DNA from 3 places in the Enterobacter cloacae complex sp. HYC042_NIDB genome. Region 3 is predicted to be linked to each of the others. Evidence: riboswitches for the same ligand, from Rfam matches in the RefSeq annotation. Region 3 holds a riboswitch; each other region holds the start of a gene.

Region 1 (2,260 bases), 1.8 Mb from region 3:
CGCATACCCCTGCTCTTTCATTTCGCGTTCAGTTTGTGCGTGCGACGTGCCTAACAGCGCGGCGGCTTCCGGCAGATTGGGCGTGATAAGCGCCACCTGCGGCAGCAGCTTATTGCGCAGCGTCTCAACGGCGGAGGCGGAGAGCAGCGGATCGCCGCTTTTTGCCAGCATGACGGTATCCAGCACCACGTTTTGCACCTGATAGCGTTTAAGCCGCTCGGCCACCGCCTCCACAATATCCGTCTCGGCCAGCATGCCGATCTTGGTGGTATCAATCCGCACGTCGCTGAACACCGAATCCAGCTGCGCGGCAACAAAATCCGGCTCAATACGGTAGACCGACTGCACGCCGCGCGTGTTTTGCGCCACCAACGCGGTAATCACCGAGCAGCCATACGCGCCAAGGGCCGAGAAGGTTTTCAGATCGGCCTGGATGCCCGCGCCGCCGCTGGGGTCGGTACCGGCAATGGTCAGGGCGTTAATCCGCTTCATGCCTGCTCCTCCAGCGTGTAGAGCGCGTCGAGGAACGCGCTGGTAAAACTGCCTGGCCCGCGCGAGCGCGCAACGGCTGCCGTTCCGGCGCGCTTCATCCATCCGCAGGCGGCGGCAATGTTATCCAGCCGGTCCCCCGGCAGCGAGCAGCTCGCCGCCACAACGGCAGAAAGCGCGCACCCGGTTCCCACTACGCGCGTCATTAACGGGTCTCCGCCCGTTACCGTTCGGGTCCGCTCTCCGTCAGTGATGTAGTCCACCTCGCCGGTGATCACCACAATGGCATGGGTCTGGCGGGCCAACGCCTGAGCGGCAGGCAACGCGCTGGCGGCGGTGTCGGTGGTATCAACGCCGCGCCCGCCCGCGCTCATTCCGGCCAGAGCCAGGATTTCGGAGGCGTTGCCGCGAATGGTGGTCGGGTTCAGGGCCAAAATTTGATGGCAAAAACGGGTGCGGAACGTCAGGCCACCCACCGCAACCGGGTCCAGCGTCCAGGGTTTGCCTGCCGCCACCGCGCTTTCAATCGCCCGACGCATCGACTGGGCGCGCGGTGCGGTCAGCGTGCCGACGTTGATTAACAGCGCATCGGCTATCGCGGCAAACTGTTCGGCCTCTTCGGCCTCAATCACCATCGCCGGGGATGCGCCAAGGGCCAGCAAAACGTTGGCTGTAAAGGTTTGTACGACATCGTTGGTCATGCAGTGGGTCAGCGGAGAACGGGTACGGAAGTGGTGTAAAACGTGTAAATCGAGCAGGTCAGGCTGCATGGGTTCGCTCCTGCCTTGCGTGAAGAAGCGATGACCGGGAGGGCATCTGACTTCCCTACGCTGGCATTATCCAGATCAGGTAATACGGGTATTTCTCAGCCTTCACAAAGAAGGGCACCCCGAGTCAAATAAAACAAAATCAAAAGCTTGCGATTAATGCTCCTCATTAATCCCTGTTCAGGATAGTAATGCCAGCGGGAAGTCTTGTAAACGGCAAAAGCGGCCCTTTTGGGCTGTGTGTGACAGGATGAGTGACAGTTTGTGTGACACAAGTATCCATCCATTCCTTAGACTCAAGCCGTCTCGAGTATTAAAATATGGAAAATTAACTCGAGAGAGCATTATGCCAAATTCACCAGTCCTAGAATTACAGGAGCTTGCTAGTAGTAGAACGAATGATATTGTGGATGTTCTTCTTAAAGCCAAGATGATAGCAGTGAAGCCTGGACTTAATGACCTCAGCGAATGGTTAAAATTTGAGATTGATGGTTATCCTAACGCTCAGAATTTGCCTGAATATAGGATTGGAAGAGGTAGCGTCAAAGCTTTGAACCCCGTACGAGGTTGTGACCTGCCCCCAGTATTAGATACAACCATCAGTTAGTAATGTCGGTTTGTTTACCTTCACATTTTCCATTCCGCCACCGTGCTGCAAACTATGATGGCGTCTGATAATTCAGTGCTGAATGTGGACGACATTCGTTATAATCCTGCCGCCAGTCATTAATGACTTTCCCTGCGTGAACGATATCACTGAACCAGTGCTCATTCAGACATTCATCTCGAAATCGTCCGTTAAAGCTCTCAATAAATCCGTTCTGCGTTGGCTTGCCCGGCTGGATTAAGCGCAGCTCAACACCATGCTCAAAAGCCCATTGATCCAGTGCGCGGAAGGTGAACTCCGGCCCCTGGTCAGTTCTTATCGTCGCCGGATAGCCTCGAAACAGTGCAATGCTGTCCAGAATACGCGTGACCTGAACGCCTGAAATCCAGAATGCGAT
Region 2 (2,260 bases), 510 kb from region 3:
ATCCGCGCATGCCGAGCTGGGCCGCAATCTGGCGCTGCTCGCCGGGTATGTTCTCCAGCGCCTGCAAAAAGAGGCGCGTCGCCATCGGCATATTGAAGAAAATGTGTGCCAGCAGGATGCCCTTCAGCCCGTAGGGAGAGAAGGTCCATTCCAGGCCTAAAGACGCGAAGAGCGAGGCCAGCCAGCCCTGGCGACCGTATACGCTCAGAATGCCAAAAACGGCCACCAGCACGGGCAGGATCAGCGTCATGGCGCACAGGCGCAGCAGGGCCAGCCTGCCGGGGAAACGTCTGCGATAGAGGGCACGCGCAAGAAAAATGGCCGGGATGACTGACAGCAGCGCGGAGAGAAACGCCTGCCAGAAGGAGAAACGGATAACGTGCCAGAGATAGCTATCGTGCCAGAGCGCGGGCAGATCGCTCTCTGGCGCGTTAAACCACAGCGCCAGGAACGCTCCCAGACTGACGACCACCATCAGTATGGCGGCAATCAGTCCGGGAACTAACCAGCCGGGGATCAGCGGCTGACGGCGCGTTGCCATTCGCTTATCCATGCGGCGCGCTGCGCGGCAACCTGCTGCGGCGTAAATTCCAGCGCGGTCTGCGGTTTGTTCAGCTGCTCAAAGCCTGCCGGCAGCGTCGCGTCGGTAACCGGGTACATCCAGTTGCCCGTCGGAATGGCGTTCTGGAATGCCGGGGAGACCATAAATTTCAGGAACTTCTCGGCCAGTTCCGGCTGTTTGCTGGCGGCGGTGCGGGCAGCCACTTCAACCTGCAGGTAGTGACCTTCAGCGAAATTCGCAGCCGCGTAGTTGTCTTTCTTCTCGGCAATAATATGATATGCCGGAGAGGTGGTGTAGCTCAGCACCAGATCGCTTTCGCCTTTCAGGAACAGGCCATAGGCTTCGCTCCAGCCTTTAGTGACCGTAACGGTTTTCGCAGCCAGCTTCTGCCACGCCTCCGGCGTTTTGTCGCCGTAGACTTTCTGCATCCACAGCAGCAGCCCCAGGCCCGGCGTGCTGGTGCGCGGATCTTCATAAATCACGCGCCATTTCTGGTCGCTTTCGACCAGCTCTTTCAGGCTCTTCGGCGGGTTCTTCAGCTTGTTTTTATCGTAGACGAACGCAAAGTAGCCGTAATCGAAGGGAACGAAGGTGTCGTTTTTCCAGCCGCCCGGCACGTTGACGGCATCTGCCGCTACGCCGCTTTTGGCAAACAGTCTGGTTTGCGTGGCGGCTTCCAGCAGGTTGTTATCCAGCCCGAGCACCACGTCGGCCTTGCTGTTTTTCCCTTCCATGCGCAGGCGGTTAAGCAGCGACACGCCATCTTCCAGCGCCACGAACTTCAGCTCGCAGTTGCAGTCGGCTTCAAAGGCTTTTTTAACCACCGGGCCGGGGCCCCAGTCGGCGGAGAAGGAGTCGTAGGTATAGACCGTCAGAACAGGCTTAGCAAAAACAGGCAGCGCAACCAGCGCCAGCAGAGGAAGAACGTTTTTTAACACTTTGCACCTCAGGGTTGAGTGGCAAAGGATTTTGAGAAACAGCCTCAAATCCCTTCGCCGGCGTTATCCGGATCAGGTTCGACGGGTATTATCTCAGCGCACATCTGTGATGCAGCACCCCGTTGAGAACGGCGCTATTGTAATGATTTGGTGAATATTACGAAAGCGTTATGGCTCCGGCGGCGCAAACCAGGCGGATTTAAAATCAAACCAGCCCAGGGTGTTCATCCGCAGGCCGCGCATGCTGCGCTGTCCCTGGATCAGCAGCCAGTGGTGGATCAACGGTACGATCGTCTGCCCGGCCAGGAGCTCCTGGCACCACGCGGCCAGATCCATCTCTCCTGCCCGCCACTTCGCGGCGTCCTGCTGCCAGTCCCGGCTGATGCAGTGCTGAATGAGAGGCACTTCATACAGGTGTGAAAAGAGCGAGAAATCCAGCGGCAGCGTAAAGTTGGCGCTGTTGAGCCAGATATCGCTGACGACATCCCCCCGGTGCCATTCATCATAATCGACTTCCTGTATCGCCAGCGTCACGCCTTCGGCCGCGAGCAGCTTGCTCATGATCCTCGCGATAAACCGGTGCTCAATGTGATCGCGATAGTAGCTGAGGGTGATGGTCTCCAGCCCGGCGGGTTTTTCACTGCGCACCGGCTGAGCATGGTGCCAGCGCGGAAGCAGGCCATAGGCCGGAAACCACCAGGTCTGGTATTGCTCTTCAGCGTGATAAATCAGGTTAGCCGGGGCCAGAATATGGCTGATC
Region 3 (2,260 bases):
CCCATTCGGTTTTGCTTGGGTGCATGGTGTGGCCGCAGTAACCGCAATATTTGTGCGAACGGTAAAACTCCGCCAGCTGTACGCCGCGCCCCGCCAGCTGGAACAGGCCGACGTCCAGATCTAACACCTGACGTACGGATCCCATATCCTGACGGCGCGCCTGTTGGATCAACCACACGGGATCGCCCTGCCACTCGCCGATCTTCAGCGCGGGCTGGCCCACCAGATCGAACGTTTCCGCGGTACCGTAGGGCAACTCTCCTGAGGGCAGCCATAATTTTTGTTCGTGGCTGACGATCCACCAACCCAGATCTGATTTTTCAATAATACGATCCATATCTATTGCACTACCTTCGCTTCACTGACATGTTGTTAGCATTGTGGTTACATTTTGGATAAGCAGATCCCATTCTAAACCTTATGGAGTCGACCATGTTAAACCAGCTGGAAAGCCTGACTGAGCGCGTTGGAGGAAGTAACACCCTGGTGGATCGCTGGCTACATGTGCGCAAGCATCTCCTTGTGGCGTATTACAATCTGGTCGGTCTTAAGCCTGGCAAAGAATCCTTTATGCGGCTGAACGAAAAAGCGCTGGATGATTTTTGTCAGAGCCTTGTCGACTACCTCTCCGACGGCCATTTCAACATTTATGAACGCATTATCCGCGAAATGGAAGGGACAACGCCGTATTTAGCGGCCAGCAAACTCTGTCCGCAGCTGGAAGCCAATACCCAGCAGATCATGGACTATTACGATTCCACACTCGAGAACGCCATCGATCACGATAACTATCTTGAGTTCCAGCAGGCGCTGTCCGACCTGGGCGAAGCGCTGGAAGAGCGATTCACGCTGGAAGATAAGCTCATCGCCCTCGTACTGGATAACAACCTGAATATCAGCAGCAGCGATAACGTTGCGCGCCCTGCTTGAGTTCTTAACCGTTAACGAGTAATTTACAACCAGTCGCCCCTCTGCGGAGGGGGATTTTTCTTGTCGGAGTGCCCAGTGTGTAAGCACGGGCTGAGACCGTTAATTCGGGATCCGCGGAACCTGATCAGGTTAATACCTGCGAAGGGAACAAGAGTCACGCTGCTGTTGTATCGCCCCTGGGGCGATCTCCTCTTGCTTCATCCGTCGTCTGACAAGCCATGTCCTTCACTTCTGGAATGAGCTATGTCTACAACAAAACTGACCCGCCGCGAACAGCGTGCACAGGCCCAACACTTCATCGACACCCTGGAAGGCACCGCTTTCCCGAACTCGAAACGCATCTACATCACCGGTTCACAGGCCGATATCCGCGTGCCGATGCGCGAAATCCAGCTCAGCCCGACTCTTATCGGCGGCAGCAAAGAGAACCCCCAATATGAAGACAACGAAGCCGTGCCGGTATACGACACCTCCGGCCCGTACGGCGATCCTGATGTTGCTATCAACGTCCAGCAAGGTCTGGCAAAGCTGCGCCAGCCGTGGATTGACGCGCGTAACGACTGCGAAGAACTGAGCGTGCGCAGCTCTGCGTACACCAAAGAACGCCTGGCCGACGACGGTCTGGACGAGCTGCGCTTTACCGGCCTGCTGACGCCAAAACGTGCCAGAGCGGGCAAATGCGTAACCCAGCTGCACTACGCGCGCCAGGGTATCGTCACGCCGGAGATGGAGTTCATCGCCATCCGCGAAAACATGGGCCGCGAGCGCATCCGCAGCGAAATATTGCGCCACCAGCATCCGGGTGAAGGCTTTGGTGCTCGCCTGCCGGAGAACATCACGCCGGAGTTTGTGCGTGACGAAGTGGCCGCCGGGCGCGCGATTATCCCCGCCAACATCAACCACCCGGAATCGGAGCCGATGATTATCGGCCGCAACTTCCTGGTGAAGGTTAACGCCAACATCGGCAACTCGGCGGTGACGTCATCCATCGAAGAAGAGGTGGAAAAGCTGGTCTGGTCCACGCGCTGGGGCGCGGACACGGTGATGGACCTCTCCACTGGCCGCTACATCCACGAAACCCGCGAGTGGATCCTGCGTAACAGCCCGGTGCCGATTGGCACCGTCCCGATTTATCAGGCGCTGGAGAAGGTCAACGGCATCGCCGAAAACCTCACCTGGGAAGCGTTCCGCGACACGCTGCTGGAGCAGGCGGAACAGGGCGTGGACTACTTCACCATCCACGCGGGCGTGCTGCTGCGCTACGTGCCGATGACGGCGAAACGTCTGACCGGCATCGTCTCGCGGGGTGGCTCCATCATGGCGAAATGGT

Evidence for each region. Region 3 has a riboswitch for thiamine pyrophosphate ahead of thiC (phosphomethylpyrimidine synthase ThiC). Riboswitches for the same ligand answer to the same signal wherever they lie in the genome.
Region 1: linked by a shared signal. The riboswitch ahead of thiM (hydroxyethylthiazole kinase) and the one ahead of thiC (phosphomethylpyrimidine synthase ThiC) in region 3 are both predicted to bind thiamine pyrophosphate.
Region 2: linked by a shared signal. The riboswitch ahead of thiB (thiamine ABC transporter substrate binding subunit) and the one ahead of thiC (phosphomethylpyrimidine synthase ThiC) in region 3 are both predicted to bind thiamine pyrophosphate.

What each region holds. Positions count from the first base shown of each region.
Region 1 is NZ_CP109650.1:3,303,125-3,305,384, forward strand. It holds gene thiD (bifunctional hydroxymethylpyrimidine kinase/phosphomethylpyrimidine kinase) at 1-492, opposite strand, end outside; gene thiM (hydroxyethylthiazole kinase) at 489-1,259, opposite strand; TPP riboswitch at 1,295-1,391, opposite strand; gene OKF39_RS15850 (AbiTii domain-containing protein) at 1,507-1,863, shown strand; partial or broken gene OKF39_RS15855 (IS3 family transposase) at 1,916-2,260, opposite strand, start outside.
Region 2 is NZ_CP109650.1:935,384-937,643, forward strand. It holds gene thiP (thiamine/thiamine pyrophosphate ABC transporter permease ThiP) at 1-541, opposite strand, end outside; gene thiB (thiamine ABC transporter substrate binding subunit) at 517-1,500, opposite strand; TPP riboswitch at 1,532-1,632, opposite strand; gene sgrR (HTH-type transcriptional regulator SgrR) at 1,669-2,260, opposite strand, start outside.
Region 3 is NZ_CP109650.1:426,586-428,845, reverse strand. It holds gene nudC (NAD(+) diphosphatase) at 1-337, opposite strand, end outside; gene OKF39_RS02040 (Rsd/AlgQ family anti-sigma factor) at 433-930, shown strand; TPP riboswitch at 985-1,094, shown strand; gene thiC (phosphomethylpyrimidine synthase ThiC) at 1,174-2,260, shown strand, end outside.